DNA from 2 places in the Blautia wexlerae DSM 19850 genome. Region 2 is predicted to be linked to the other one. Evidence: riboswitches for the same ligand, from Rfam matches in the RefSeq annotation. Region 2 holds a riboswitch; the other holds the start of a gene.
What was found. A riboswitch is a leader RNA that binds a small molecule or an ion and turns the genes downstream of it on or off. The one in region 2 is predicted to bind cobalamin.
Positions count from the first base shown of each region.

Region 1: another riboswitch for cobalamin. It lies ahead of NQ550_RS05740 (leucine-rich repeat domain-containing protein); the one in region 2 lies ahead of NQ550_RS09180 (sirohydrochlorin cobaltochelatase).

Region 1 covers NZ_CP102267.1:1,234,369-1,242,458, forward strand. Annotated here, with positions in the region: gene NQ550_RS05720 (glycoside hydrolase family 31 protein) at 1-975, opposite strand, end outside; gene NQ550_RS05725 (alanine/glycine:cation symporter family protein) at 1,319-2,704, shown strand; gene NQ550_RS05730 (adenosylcobinamide amidohydrolase) at 2,976-4,091, opposite strand; gene NQ550_RS05735 (leucine-rich repeat protein) at 4,136-4,417, opposite strand; gene NQ550_RS05740 (leucine-rich repeat domain-containing protein) at 4,395-4,955, opposite strand; cobalamin riboswitch at 5,159-5,361, opposite strand; gene NQ550_RS05745 (IS30 family transposase) at 5,827-7,140, shown strand; gene NQ550_RS05750 (IS200/IS605 family accessory protein TnpB-related protein) at 7,436-8,090, shown strand, end outside.
Region 2 covers NZ_CP102267.1:1,966,303-1,974,392, forward strand. Annotated here, with positions in the region: gene hisZ (ATP phosphoribosyltransferase regulatory subunit) at 1-136, shown strand, start outside; gene hisG (ATP phosphoribosyltransferase) at 140-787, shown strand; gene hisD (histidinol dehydrogenase) at 790-2,094, shown strand; gene hisB (imidazoleglycerol-phosphate dehydratase HisB) at 2,202-2,789, shown strand; partial or broken gene hisI (phosphoribosyl-AMP cyclohydrolase) at 2,868-3,194, shown strand; cobalamin riboswitch at 3,392-3,568, shown strand; gene NQ550_RS09180 (sirohydrochlorin cobaltochelatase) at 3,769-5,166, shown strand; gene NQ550_RS09185 (hypothetical protein) at 5,491-6,510, shown strand; gene NQ550_RS09190 (ABC transporter substrate-binding protein) at 6,589-7,728, shown strand; gene NQ550_RS09195 (FecCD family ABC transporter permease) at 7,901-8,090, shown strand, end outside.

The DNA of each region.
Region 1 (8,090 bases), 730 kb from region 2:
TTCTTTTAATTCAGCAACGCCTTCCGGTGTGCAGAACATTGCAGGCTCGTTCATGTCATTCCAGAAACCGTCAATTCCTTTGGAAATCAGACGTTCGTATTTCTGTCCGAACCATGCTCTGGCATCTGCGTTCAGGACATCCGGGAAATGAGTCCAGCCCGGCCATACGGCGGAAACGAAATCACTGCCGTCTTCACGTTTGCAGAAGTAGTTCTTCTCAACGCCTTCTTCATAAACATCATAGCCAGCCTCTACCTTGACACCTGCATCGATGATCGGGACAAGGTGGATGCCTTTTTCTTTCATTTCATTGACATAGGCCTCAAAGTCAGGGAAGTTTTCCTGATTGACTGTGAAATCTTTGTAGTCTTCCATGTAATCGATATCCATGTATACCATATCGATTGGAATATTGTTTTCACGATATCCGTCAGCAGCTTTTCTGAAGTCATCAGCAGTTGTATATCCCCAGCGGCTCTGACCGAAACCAAATGCGAATTTAGGTGGGATATAGCTTCTTCCGATGATTTTACGGAACTGTTTTACGATATCGTAAGGGGTTTCACCCTCGATCACATACAGATAAAGATCTGCATCCTCACAGGTGATCTTTAACTGGGAAGAGAGTGTGTAACCGATATCAAACTTCAGTTTTCCGGGATAATCAACGAAGAGACCGAAAGTCTGTTTTCCGGAGATTACGATGAAGTTATGTGCTCCGTAGAGGGAGATTTTATCTTCTGTATGGTTTGGCTGGTCGGAACAGTTGCTTTCATAAACGTATCCACGTTTGTTGATTCCGCGGTTTGATTCGCCCAGACCATAGACAACATCGTTGTCATCCATGTCATAAGTAAAAGAGAAGCCGTTCTCTGTGGAGATAGTTCCGTATGCAGGAGTCCCCTCAGAAGCCGGGATAGAAGTTACGATGGCATCGGTTTCAAATGGGGTTCCGTAAGTATATTTCTGAATCATTTTGTCATGTCCTCCTTAGGTTGAAAAGTGTTAAATTAATGACTGAAACGCTTAAGTACTGTTAGAAAATACATAGGTGTTTTCCTTGATTTCATATTTACAATAATAGAGGTTTGGGTGAGGAAATGCTACTGAAATTATGACAAATTTATACGTTATTTTGACTTTTGCTCAAACTGTGAAGCAGTGATATGGGTATGGCAAGCAGTGGAGCGGCTGATCGTATCTGTTTGCGCTGTTAACTTATTGTGCTTTAATGCTTTATCTTAATAGAATTTTTCTGTACATACGGTGAAAAAAGTGCTAAACTGTTATTATTACACGAAAGAAAGGTTTATTTAACATGCTTCAGACAATTGAATCCATCAATAACGTCGTAAATAATTTTATCTGGGGTGTCCCGGCTATGATCTGTATTATCGGCGTAGGGCTTTACCTGAGCCTGCGGACCGGGTTTGTCCAGATCCGCAAATTCCCGTATGCGCTTAAAACCACACTGGGAAGAATTTTTAAGAAGAAAGAGGCTTCTGACGGTTCCATGACACCTTTCCAGGCAGTCTGTACTGCACTGGCAGGTACAGTAGGTACGGGAAATATCGCCGGTGTTGCCGGAGCTATCGCCATCGGTGGTCCGGGAGCTGTATTCTGGATGTGGGTTTCCGCGCTCCTTGGAATGTGCACGAAATTTACAGAGGTTACTCTGGCAGTACACTTCCGTGAGAGAAACAGACATGGAGATTATGTAGGCGGACCTATGTATTATATTAAGAACGGTCTGGGAAAGAATTGGAGATTTCTTGCAGTTCTTTATTCTGCATTCGGTGTACTGACTGTATTTGGAACAGGTAATGCTACTCAGGTAAATACCATTACAACAGCAATTGATACAGCTCTTATTAACTTCAATGTGATCTCAGAGTCTTCCACAGGCAGATTGAATCTGATCCTTGGAATTGTGATCACGCTGCTGGTTGGTATGGTACTGCTGGGTGGTATCAAGCGAATCGGAAGTGTTTCCGAGAAGCTGGTGCCCTTTATGGCATTGTTTTATATTGTACTTGCATTGGGCGTTGTGGTCTTAAATATCGGAAGAGTTCCGGCAGTTTTCCATGATATTGTTTATGGAGCCTTTAATCCGTCAGCAGTGACAGGCGGTGTGATCGGAAGCTTTTTCCTCAGTATGAAAAAGGGTGTTTCCAGAGGTATTTTCTCCAATGAAGCCGGACTTGGTACAGGGTCTATCGCTCATGCCTGTGCAGATACAAGCAAACCTGTAAAACAGGGTATGTTTGGTATCTTTGAGGTATTTGCAGATACAATCGTGATCTGTACTCTGACAGCACTTGTGATCCTTGTAAGCGGCGTGCCGGTAAATTACGGTGCAGCGGCAGGCGCAGAACTTACAATTTCCGGATTTACTGCTACATACGGAGGCTGGGTTTCTATCTTTACAGCAGTTGCCATGTGTTGCTTTGCGTTCTCAACGATTATCGGATGGGGACTTTACGGAGCACGCTGCATTGAATTCTTATTCTCTGCAAAAGTTATCCGCCCATTTATGATCGCCTATTCATTAGTGGCAATCCTTGGTGCAACTGTAGATCTGGGACTTCTCTGGAGCATTGCTGAGACATTCAACGGTCTTATGGCAATCCCCAACTTAATTGGTGTATTCCTGCTTTCAGGAACCGCCATTACACTTACAAAAGAGTATTTCGCACAGAAATGATAAAAACAGTCTGGAGAGTTTTCTTCAGGCTGTTTATTAGTTTACCTGATGCTTGATGTTATGTACTGTTTTTTATCCGTCATTTTTACTTTATCCACAACCACCCGGATTCGCTTTTTTGCGGCTTTTCCCTTATAATGTGTATATAGATTTCAACGATTTCAGGAGGGAAGTGAGTGGACATTGAACTTATTCTATTCACTTCCCTTTTGTATTTCATCAGGAGAAAGCAGGCATAGAATATTTTTACCATAAAAATGTGATGATCCAACTATGATCTGACAGAAAAATAACAGATTAAAATATAAATCAGCTGTTCTTTAAGTGAAAATGTTTTCAGTACTTCGTTCTTCCATACATCTTCAGGATAAACATCGCCCAGATAAGTATCCCGTCCACAGTACAGTCCATAAAGAAGCAGCCTTTTTCCCTCTCGGACAGCCTCCGGTTCCATGATTAGTCCCCAGCGAAGCTGATCCATCAGATGAAGATAAAGAGACACACATAAAACCAGATTGCTGTTTCTGTTTCGCGATAGAAGTATTCCTTCCAGCTCAGAAGCTTTCTTAAAACTAATATTGTATGCATGAAAAAGAATCTCATGCTCTGTATAAAAATCCCACAGAGTTCCCGGGGTGATTCCATATCTGCCAGTACGAACAAGAACCTGAAACTGTCTCGGACCACAGGCAGCTGTCTGTTTCATCAGGGCATGTTTTACTGCCATACGGACTGCCCTGCCAATCAGCTCTCCAAGCTTGGAATGTCCGGAGGCATCGGTAAGTGTCAGCTCTCCCTCCATAGCCGAGGCAATCACCATTCCGTCAGTACCAGAACCTGTCGCGATTTCTTCTGAATAACAGCTTCCAAGTAAGAGATGTGAAACGGCCGCTGCTTTTGCCTCCGAAGCAATCATCATTGAGCGGACCATGGCTGCCTCTGTAACATTCTGATTGATATAGATAAAAACATTGATCGTACCGGGTGGCAGCATCTCGTAAGCGCCGTTTCTTTCATAGTAAGAAGAAGGATCTCCCGGACACATTCCGTTTGAATCAATTCCCCCTGTAACAGCAGCAGTCACGGATAACTCCTGATAACAGATTTTCTCAACAGCACACAGTTCAGTCCATGCCGCTGTGCTGAGTGCGGTTGCTGTCTGCGGATCAATTCCCAGCTCTTTTGTATGAATGTTCAGGTCTTCCTCATAGGTGTTTCCAAGCATTTCACATTCATAGGCACCATTCATGCAGTTGATATTTAAAGCATGCGTGAGATGAGCAGTGATCCCGCCATTAAGAGGACTGGTGCTAAGAACCCTTGTTTTTCCCGGAAAAGAAAAAACAGTACATCCCTTCTTTTGAAAATAAGTAAAAGTATCATTCATAAACATTCCTCTTTTTTGTCTGTTCAATACAGATTTTGTTGTTATTAGGAAAAGTATTCTACTTTGAATCCTGACTGCTGGCAGTATCTGTCTACTTTAGAACCTTTATAACAGCGGATCGTAGCCGCTTTGTTGATGATCCATTCCCCGATAAATTCAGGATCATGGCGAATCTCCAGATACTGCAGGCGGTTACATCCATGAAAGATCCATTTTCCAAGGTATCTGACATTGGGCGGAATCACCACAGAGGTCAGATTACAGCACTTAAAAAAAGCACTCTCATCAAGAACTTCCAGCGAATCAGGCAGCTGCAGCGAATCCATTCCGCAGAAATAGAAAGCCTGCTTTCCGATAACCCTTAAATCCCCCCCCCGGAAAAGAAATACAACTCAGTTTCTTACATTTATAAAAAGCCCTGTCATCAATTTCTTCCAGAGAGGCAGGGAAAACAACTTCCGTAAGAGTAGCGCATTCTGAAAAGGCATTCGGACCGATAAATGTCAGTTTGCTGTTCGGGGCGAACTCCAGACTGTTCAGTTTCCGGCCATTGTTAAATGCGTTTTTTGGAATACTGGTAAGGCTGGCGGGAATTTTGACTTTTTTCAGAGAAATGCAGTCTGAAAATACCCCTATGCCAAGTTTTTGCAGATGTTCAGGAAGCTCTATTCTGCTTAACCGGGAACATCCCTGAAAGGCTTTGTTTCCAATCTGTTCCATTTCATAGGGAAATACCACAGAACGAATATCAGGTCTGTTAAAAAAGGTTTCTGCTGAGATAGCGCGGCAGTTTTGTGGAAGTTCCATATTCTTCTCAATATACTGTCCGCAGTTACGACGCGTAAGTGTCAGAGAATGTGACATAAAAAAATACTCCTTTGCTGATAGACAATGTTGTTTTCTCTGTATGGGAGTAGTATGGACTATGATAAAAATAACAAGGTACCGATAACTGCCGGTGTTCTATATTCCTTAAAAGGAACAGAGAAAACATATGTAAGGATGATACTTCTGTAAAAAAGAGAACACTAAAGAAGATCACCCTTCCATTTCCTATTGCGTGTAGTTAATGGCGGCAGTTTATAGCAGGTATTCTGACTCACGCAGTAACGCCATGTCTCTCCTTCTCGCATAACGATGCAATGGATATGAGATATGGCTGCACGTATACAGCAGCACGACTGTTCAGGATTCTGACCTGATTCCCTCTTAGCTGAAAGTCCGACATTTCTATACCGTGACTGACAGAACTAAAAACCGGTAATTGTCAATGAATGTTCGATTAAATCGTATTATACACTTTTTTGGAGAAAAGACAACAAATTTTTTGAGGGGGAGACAAAATCAGGGAGGGGACGCGCAGGGAAAGCGTTTCTTTTCTGTGCGCTGGTTATTGGATGTGTGGGGATTTGTATGATTTGCAGGTAATGTTTTTGGTTTTGAATAATTGCGCGTCGCATTCTCGTTACTTTAGTGATGAGTTAGACGCGCAAATTTTTTACTCAAAGAAAGAACACATGTTTACTTTTGGCACTATATGTGCTAAAATATAACCATAGGTAGTAGAAAAACTTAAATGAAAAACTAAATTCCGGTTTTGGACCAAATGCAAGAGTAAATTCCATATAGGTCGAAGTTACTTTTGCACACATATTTGCCATATTGTCTTTGATAATCATTACTCCGTATAATGTACTTGCAGCTGATTGCCTGCCTGTGCAGATTGGAGATAATTATGAAAAATAAAGGCAATCAGAAACATTTAACATTTGAACAGCGTGTTGATATCGAGAAAGGTCTTACTGAGAATAAAAGCTTCACTGAAATTGGACGGATTATTGGTAAAAATCCATCTACCATATCAAAGGAAGTACGTCTCCACGCACATACAAAAGAACGTCCGGATTCAGGTTACACTCACCCGCCATGTATTCATCGCAAGAACTGTAAGGTGACATGCTTGTGTGATAAGATGTGTGGCATTCATTGTAAGCTTTGCAGAAAACCATCCTTTCGCTGCACTGATATATGTCCCGCATATGAGACAGCTGAATGTGAGAAACTGAATAAACCTCCCTACGTATGTAATGGCTGTGGTAAAAAGACCCATTGTCTTATGCCCAGAAAGTTTTATTCATCCAAATATGCCCATGATGAGTACCGTAGCGTGCTGGTCGATTGCAGAGTCGGCATTAACCAGACTCCGGAAAGCATTCAATCCATGAATGATTTATTGGTTCCATTGATCAAGGAGAAGCATCAGTCCATCGGTCATATTTATGCTACTCATGCAGAAGAATTGGGTTGCTCCAGAAGAACACTTTACTCCTACATCAATGATTGTGTATTCGATGTCCGCAATGGTGACTTAAGACGTTCTGTACGTTATAAGAAACGCAAGAAACCTACACAGACCAGTGCAAAAGATCGTTCTTATCGTCAAGGTCATAACTACGAAAATTTCCAGAATTATATGAAAGATCATCCAGATATAAATGTTGTGGAAATGGACTGCGTGGAAGGAATGAAAGGCGAAAGCTGCGCCCTCTTGACCTTTACATTCCGCAACTGCAATCTTATGCTTATGTTCCTGTTGGAATATCAAGACCAGGAATGCGTGTTAGAGGTCTTTGTATGGCTTGAAACAGTGTTAGGACAGGATGCATTCAAAAAGCTTTTTCCGGTGATCCTCACGGATGGAGGTTCAGAATTCTCAGCTCGTGAAGAGATGGAGAAATTCTGTGACGGAAGTAAAAGCACGACGGTCTTTTACTGTGATCCATACAGCTTTTGGCAAAAAGGTGCCTGCGAAAAGAACCACGAGTATATCCGCTACATCCGTCCGAAAGGGAGTTCATTCGCTGATTTAAATGACGAGAAAGTCAGACTTATGATGAATCACATAAACAACGAAAAAAGAGACAGTCTTAATGGACATAGCCCATATGAACTCTCTCTTTTACTCTTGGACAACAAACTGCACAAAGCATTAGGATTAAAGGCAATCGCACCTGATGATGTTATGCTTAGTCCAAAACTTATAAAATAAAATAGTAAAGCACAGGCAGATTTCACTGCACCAGAATTTAGTCTTGCACATAAGGCATGTGGAATTTAGTCTCGCACACTATTTTCAGATGCCCGGTTAGTATGCATAAAAACATAAATCATGAGTGCTTACAGGTTTATTATAAGACAAAAAAATAGAATTGTTAAGGTGCATTACAGAATTTAATCCCGCATAGTTACTGAGATAATCCACAGCTGGAATTTAGTTTTTCATTTAAGTAGGTAGTAGAAAAAACAACAGAATCTGAGAAAAGAGTTATCAGGGAGAAATAAAAATGCAGATAATATCCAGTTATGGTGTGGAATTACGAAAACAGAATATCCCGATCCGCCAGACACTGGAAATCTACCGTTCTGCTGTCAGCTATCTGATTGGGATTTATGTGAAGGTATGGGAAGAATTAGCAGAAATCCCGGATGCAAAGAGGCGTTTTAATGCTGCAGAACATCTGGTACATACTACGAAGAAAAACCATGCCTGTTTTGATTTTGATATCCGGTTCCCAAAGATGCCTTCCTATCTGCGCAGATCTGCCATCCAGCATGCACTGGGGACAGTATCCTCTTATAAAACACGGCTGGATCTATGGGAAAAGACCGACGGAAAGAGCGGGAAACCAAAGCTTGTATATGAAAACCACGCCATGCCGGTCTTCTACCGTGATGTCATGTATCGTGAAGGCGCAGAAGGGAAAGACGAAGCATACCTGAAACTCTATGACGGTCATGACTGGAAATGGTCCTGTGTACGTCTGGATCATACGGATATGGAATATCTGAGAAAATGCTGGTCAGGGAAAAAGGCATCTGCCCCGACTCTGGAAAAGAGACACCAGAAGTATTTTTTGCGTTTTTCCTATAAAGAGGAAGTAACACTTACCAAAACACCTGTGAAAGAACAGATCATCTGCAGCGTGGACTTAGGGATCA
Region 2 (8,090 bases):
GATCTCTGAGAAAGAGGAGAAGCCGGAAGTAATCGAATACGAGCCACAGAACCGTACAGAAGCCATTAAAGAGGCACAGAAACTTCGTGCAGAGGGCAGATGTGTGGCATTACGTTTGAAAAAGGAGGTCAGATAAGCCATGAGATACCTGACAGTTGCCCTGACAAAAGGCAGACTTGCCAACAAAACAATGGAGATGTTTGAGAAAGCAGGAATCACCTGCGAAGAGATGAAAGATAAAGATTCCCGTAAACTGATCTTTACTAATGAAGAACTGAAGATGAAATTCTTCCTTGCAAAAGGGCCGGATGTTCCTACCTATGTAGAGTATGGTGCGGCAGATATCGGAATTGTGGGAAAGGATACGATCCTGGAGGAAGGCCGTAAGCTTTATGAAGTGATGGATCTTGGATTTGGAAAATGTAAGATGTGTGTCTGCGGACCGGAGAGTGCCAGAGAAGTTCTGGAGAACAACCAGCTGATCCGTGTGGCGACTAAATATCCAAATATTGCCAAGGATTACTTCTTTAACAGAAAACACCAGACAGTAGATTTGATCAAATTAAACGGTTCCATTGAACTGGCACCCATCGTTGGTCTGTCTGAAGTGATCGTAGATATTGTGGAGACCGGAAGTACACTGAAGGAAAACGGACTGAAGGTGCTGGAAGAGGTCTGCCCGTTGTCTGCCAGAATGGTAGTCAATCAGGTGAGCATGAAGATGGAAAATGAGAGAATCCGTAAACTTATTGAAGACTTAAGAAGAGTTCTTCAGGAGGAGATGTAAAGATGCGTACAGTAAAATTAACAAAAGAATCAACAAAGGATATTCTTGAGAATCTGCTGAAAAGAAGCCCGAATAACTATGGGAAATTTGAATCCACAGTAGCTCAGATCCTTGATAAAGTAAAAAATGAAGGGGACGCAGCCCTTTTTGCCTATACAAAAGAATTTGACAAAGCTGATGTGACAAAAGAGACTATCCGCGTCACAGATGCAGAAATTGAAGAGGCTTATGCGCAGATTGATCCTGCACTTCTTGGAGTGATCCGCAAAGCTCTGGTCAATATCCGTCAGTATCATGAAAAACAGATCCAGAACAGCTGGTTTACAAGCACAACAGATGGAACTATGCTTGGACAGAAAGTAACACCGTTAAATCGTGTGGGTGTCTATGTACCCGGTGGAAAAGCAGTTTATCCGTCTTCTGTACTGATGAATATTGTACCTGCGAAAGTGGCAGGAGTCCCGCATATTGTTATGACAACACCGCCCGGAAAGGATGGCAAAGTATGCGCTTCCACACTGGTAGCAGCCAAAGAAGCAGGAGCAGATGAGATTTATAAGGTGGGTGGTGCACAGGCGATCGGTGCCCTTGCTTTCGGAACAGAGAGTATTCCGAAGGTAGACAAGATCGTAGGTCCCGGAAACATTTTCGTAGCTCTTGCAAAGAAAGCAGTATATGGCTATGTAAGCATTGACTCCATTGCAGGACCGAGTGAGATCCTTGTTCTTGCAGATGAGACAGCTAATCCGCATTTTGTGGCAGCTGACCTTCTTTCCCAGGCAGAGCATGATGAACTGGCATGTGCTATCCTGATCACTACAAGTGAGGAATTTGCGAAGAAAGTAGATGAAGAAGTAAAAGGTTTCGTGGAGGTTCTTTCCAGAAAAGAAATCATTCAGAAGTCTCTTGATAACTTTGGATACATTCTGATCGCAGAGGATATGGACGAGGCGATTGAGGCAGCCAATGAAATCGCTCCGGAACATATGGAGATCGTGACAGCCAATCCCTTTGAAGATATGATGAAAGTGAAGAATGCAGGTGCGATCTTTATCGGAGAGTACAGTTCCGAGCCACTGGGAGATTATTTTGCAGGTCCGAACCATGTACTTCCTACAAACGGAACAGCCAAATTTTTCTCAGCCCTTTCCGTAGATGATTTCATCAAGAAATCAAGTATTGTATATTACTCAAAATCCGCACTGCGTAATATACACAAAGATATCATTCAGTTTGCAACTTCTGAGCAGCTTACTGCACATGCAAATTCTATTGCAGTTCGTTTTGAGGATGAAGATAAAGAATAATGGTAAGGCTTTGAATTTGAAATCTGCTATAATGTAAACTGTAGTTTGCGCATTAAAACAATGGATTCAGAGTGTTTGAAAATAAGTAAGACAGAGAGGACTTAACCATGGCAAGAGAAGCCTCAGCAGAAAGAAATACAAAAGAAACAGAAATCAAATTAAAAATAAATCTGGATGGAACCGGATATTCTGATATTGAGACAGGTGTGGGATTTTTTAACCATATGCTGGATGGATTTACCCGTCATGGGCTCTTTGATCTCAGTGTCAGAGTCCATGGTGATCTTCAGGTGGATGACCATCACACCATCGAGGATACAGGAATTGTTCTGGGAACTGCATTAAAAGAAGCAATTGGTGACAAAAAGGGGATTAAGCGCTATGGAAGCTGCATCCTTCCCATGGATGAATCCCTGGTGCTCTGTGCGATTGATCTGTCCGGAAGACCTTACTTTGTATGGGATGCAGAGTTTACCACAGACAGGATCGGTGACATGTCCACGGAAATGGTAAAAGAGTTCTTCTATGCCATTTCCTATGCCTGTGGCATGAATCTTCATATCAGGGTTCTGGCAGGTGGGAATAATCACCATGTAGCAGAAGCAATGTTCAAAAGTTTTGCCAAAGCACTGGACGCAGCCACATCCTATGATCCAAGGATCACAGATGTTCTGTCTACCAAGGGCAGTTTGTAAAATTTGAAAATTTACGAAATGATTTATGGCAATCAATAAATTAGATGGAGACAGAAAATGGAAAATACAGTGAATTTAAAAAGCAGCATCGCATGGTCTGATTTTAAATTAAACAGTGATGGAATGGTACCTGTTATAGCCCAGGATTATCAGACAAACGAAGTGCTGATGCTGGCGTATATGAATGAAGAAGCATTTAATACCACTCTTGAAACAGGTAAAATGACTTACTGGAGCAGAAGCCGCAATGAACTCTGGACGAAGGGACTCACATCCGGACATCTCCAGTTTGTAAAATCCCTTACACTGGATTGTGACAATGATACGATCCTTGCTAAAGTAGAGCAGATCGGTGCAGCCTGCCATACCGGAAACAGAACCTGTTTTTTCAAAGCCCTGACAGAAGTGTAATGAATAACGCGATAATATACATACAAGCCAAAATTCCATTGCCGCAGGCAATCTGGAATGAATTTTGGCTACGTTACTGTGAACGGAGTGAACAGTAACATTAATGCCAAACATTAAAGGAAAATATACACGAATTGTATTGACATTTTTGTTAAAATGTGATAAAAAAAGAATATCCGAATTGAATATGTGCAATGTTATAACGCAAAGGTTGCATCGTACTTGATGTGCAAAAGAGAATCCGGTGAGAATCCGGAGCGATACCGTCACTGTGTATGGGAGCTGCTTTTCAGAAACCACTGGGAAACCGGGAAGGGAGAAACAGCGATGATCGAAGTCAGGAGAACTGCCTTGGCGTAGAATTTAAGGTCTGCGGTATACAGAACCTGTATTCTCATAACGATACATAGCTCTTTTATTAAATGAATCAGACAGAATCGAAATTACAGATATATCTGGTACATATAAACCATGTATTTATGGGAAAGCGGTAGCTGCAGAATATGCAGTTGCCTTTTTTGTGCATACAATTGTCCGGAAATACGAGAAATAAAAGAGGAAAAACGAAATGAAAAGAAAATCCATGTTAGCCTTATTACTGGCAGTATCCATGACCTGTTCCATGACAGCAGCAACAGGTACAGTTGCTTTTGCATCTGATGATGCAGCAACAGAAGAGGCTGCAGATGACACAGAAGCAGCTGCAGACGATGCAGATGCAGCAGATACAGAGGAAGCATCTGATGATACAACAGAAGCTTCTGATGATGATCAGAAAGCCGCAGACGAAGTTGGTGCCCTGATCGATAAGATTTATGTTCAGGAAAGAACAGACACAACTGACGAAGACTGCAAAGCAGCAAAAGAAGCATGGGACAAACTTACAGATGCTCAGAAAGAACTGGTAACAGGTGAAGAAGCAAGCCCTGAATACTTTGGACGTGACACAGGTGATGCTTCCAAAGATGATCCTCGTAACCAGGATGAGATTGGTGAGAATGAACTTCTTGTAGTAAGTTTTGGTACATCCTTCAACGACAGCCGTGCAGAGGATATCAAAGGAATCGAGGATGCCCTTGCAAAAGCATATCCGGACTGGTCAGTAAGACGTGCATTTACAGCACAGATTATCATCAACCATGTACAGGCAAGAGATGATGAAGTAATCGATAATATGCAGCAGGCTCTTGACCGTGCAGTAGCTAACGGTGTTAAGAATCTTGTTGTACAGCCGACACATCTGATGCATGGTGCAGAATATGATGAAATGACAGAGGCAATTGATGGATACAAAGACAAATTTGAATCTGTTGCAATTGCAGAGCCAATGCTCGGTGAAGTTGGTGATGACGCTACAGTAATCAATGATGACAAGAAAGCAGTTGCTCAGGCGATCACAGATGAAGCTTGCAAGGAAGCTGGATTTGATGATATGAAAGCAGCAGCAGATGCAGGCACAGCATTTGTATTCATGGGACATGGTACATCCCATACAGCTAACGTAACCTATGACCAGATGCAGACACAGATGGATGATCTTGGATTCACAAACGCTTTCATCGGAACTGTAGAGGGAGAACCGGAAGACACAGCATGTGACAAGGTTATCGAGAAAGTAAAAGAAGCAGGATTCAAGAATGTAATCCTTCGTCCTCTGATGGTTGTTGCCGGAGACCACGCTAACAATGATATGGCTGGTGATGATGCAGATTCCTGGAAATCTCAGTTTGAGGCATCCGGTGATTTCGACAGTGTTGACTGTCAGATCGCAGGTCTTGGAAGAATCGCAGCAGTAGAAGATCTGTATGTGGCTCATACAAAAGCAGCAATTGATTCTCTTGGAGCATCTGACGATGCAGCAGCAGAAGATACTGATGCCAAAGCAACAGATGACAGTGCAGACGATGCACAGGCAGATGACGCAGCTGAGACAACAGCTGATACTGCAGAGGCTGACGCTGAATAAAAAATATTGTTCAAACAAGATAAACTGCCCGGAGAACTTGCAAAAGTTTCCGGGCAGATATATTATATGATAAGAAAAAAAGAAGTCATAGCAATTCCATAAAATACTGCAAACAGTTCGCACGTTTCTGTTCATTCCGTTCACAGTAACGTGCGCACATCTGAGAAAGATCCAGAGGAACTGTCTTAATTGCATTATTTTCTGGAATTACTATAATATATTTGCCATCACCTGTTCAAAAGCCTGTTGCTCTGCAGCAGATGGGTTGAACAGCACGATAGAAAAAACTATAAAAAATATGAAGATAAGGGAGAAGAAATAATCATGAAGAAACGTTCATTTACATTATTAATGTCAGCACTTACTATTTCAGCTACTCTGATCGGTACAAGCCCGGTTGCTGCAAAGACAGATACTGATACGGCAACAGAAGAAACCACTGATAAAGAAGAAACAACTGCAAAAGATGCTGATTCAGAAAACACAGATAATAAAGAAACAGATGCATCCAAGAGTGATACATTAGAGGATGGCACCTACACAGCAGAATTTGATACAGACAGCGGAATGTTCCATGTAAATGAAGCAAACGATGGAAAAGGAACCCTTACAGTAAAGGAGGGCAAGATGACTATCCATGTAAGCCTTGCTTCTAAGAAAATTGTAAACCTTTTCGTCGGAAAGGCAGAAGATGCACAGAAAGACGGGGCAGAGGTTCTTGAGCCAACCACAGATACTGTTACATACAGCGATGGAATGAGTGAGGAAGTATATGGATTTGATATCCCGGTACCCGCAATTGATGAAGAATTCGATGTAGCTTTGATCGGAACAAAAGGAAAATGGTATGACCATAAGGTAAGTGTCAAAAATCCTGTAAAATCTGATGATACAGATGCAAAAAAAGATGATAAAGAAAATAAAGATGCAGATTCCAAAGCAGATGACACAGACAAAGATGCGAAAGACAGTAAGACAAGTGAAGGTAAGACTCTGGCAGATCTGAATCTTGAAGACGGCGACTATACCATGGATGTAACTCTTACAGGCGGTTCAGGAAGAGCAACCATTGATTCTCCTGCAGCCATTAATGTAGAAGGCGATAAAGCTACAGCAACTATCGTATGGAGCAGTCCGAACTATGATTATATGCTTGTGGATGGTGAGAAATATGAGCCGGTTAATAAAGACGGAAACTCCACTTTTGAAATCCCTGTCAGCGTATTTGATGCAGAGATGGAGGTAACAGCAGATACAGTAGCAATGAGTGAGCCTCACGAGATTGACTACACCTTAAATTTTGATTCCACAACTGCCAAAGAAGCAGAAAAAACAGCAAAATAATCACATACAAACAAAGAAACAATTATGAAGATGAAAAACATAATAAAGAAACAGCAAAAAACAATATTTATCGGTTTTATGTCAGTTGCATTATTTATTATCTGTATATGCACTGTCTGTACAGCATACGCAGCAGATAAAGACAATGCAAAAACTCCTGTGGATATCCCGGGACTTACCTATGACCACAGTATGGAACTTTCCTACGCAGAAGAATTCAGCGTAGACTATTACAATGATGGCTATGCTCTGATTACTATCGATCAGGAAGGACAGTTTCTTGTAGTTCCAGAGGGAAAAAAGGCTCCAAAGGGGCTTGAAAAAGATATCACAGTTATTCAACAACCGCTGAACAACATCTATCTGGTAGCAACCTCTGCCATGGATCTTTTCCGCGCAATTGACGGTATTGACAGCATTCGTCTTTCAGGAACTCAGGAGAATGGATGGTATATCCAGGAAGCAAAAGATGCCATGGAATCCGGAAAAATGATTTATGCAGGCAAGTACAATGCACCGGATTATGAACTGATCCTGGATGAAGGCTGTGGTCTTGCCATTGAATCAACTATGATCCATCATAATCCGGAGGTGGAAGAGAAACTGGAACAGTTTGGTATCCCGGTAATGGTAGAACGTTCCAGTTATGAGAGCCATCCTCTGGGAAGAACTGAATGGATGAAACTCTATGCTGTGCTTCTCGGAAAGGAAGATGTAGCTGAGAAGGCATTTAAGGAGCAGACAGACAAGCTTGACAAAGTTCTGACCTCTGATGATAAAGATACAGGTAAAACAGTAGCATTCTTTTACATTAATTCCACAGGTGCTGTCAATGTGCGAAAGAATGGTGATTATGTTTCAAACATGATCGAGCTGGCAGGCGGCAAATATGTTCCCGAAGATACAGGAGAAAGTGATAACGCTTTGTCTACCATGAATATGCAGATGGAAGAATTTTATGCCAAAGCAAAAGATGCGGACTATATCATCTATAACAGTACTATCGACGGTGAACTTTCTACTATTGATGAATTGTTGGCAAAAAGTAATCTTCTGGCAGATTTTAAGGCAGTGAAGGATGGAAATGTGTGGTGTACGGGTAAAAATCTTTTCCAGGAAACCACCGAACTTGGAACCATGATCGAAGATATTCATACAATCCTTACTACAGATGATGATTCGCTGGATGAACTTGCATATATGCATAAGTTAAAATGATATTTATAACTTTTCGGCACACTCGAATCCGCATCCTATGCGATTGGTATAGTTATTTACGAACGGCACTGAAATATGTTTGCGGGATTCTGCATAACTGCCAAAAGCAGGAAATATAAAAACAAAAGGAACAAAAAATATGGATGACAAAAAACGTACAGCCAGATACTGGATGGCATTTCTTATACTGGCGGTGTTTCTGATGATTTTATTTGTCTGGAATGTAAATGCCGGAAGCATTCATCTTTCAGTGAGTGAGATTCTGAATATTATTTTCAGACATCAGGGAGATGCGACTGCTTACAATATAATATGGGAAATCCGTCTTCCCAGGATTCTGTCAGTGATCATTCTTGGAGGAG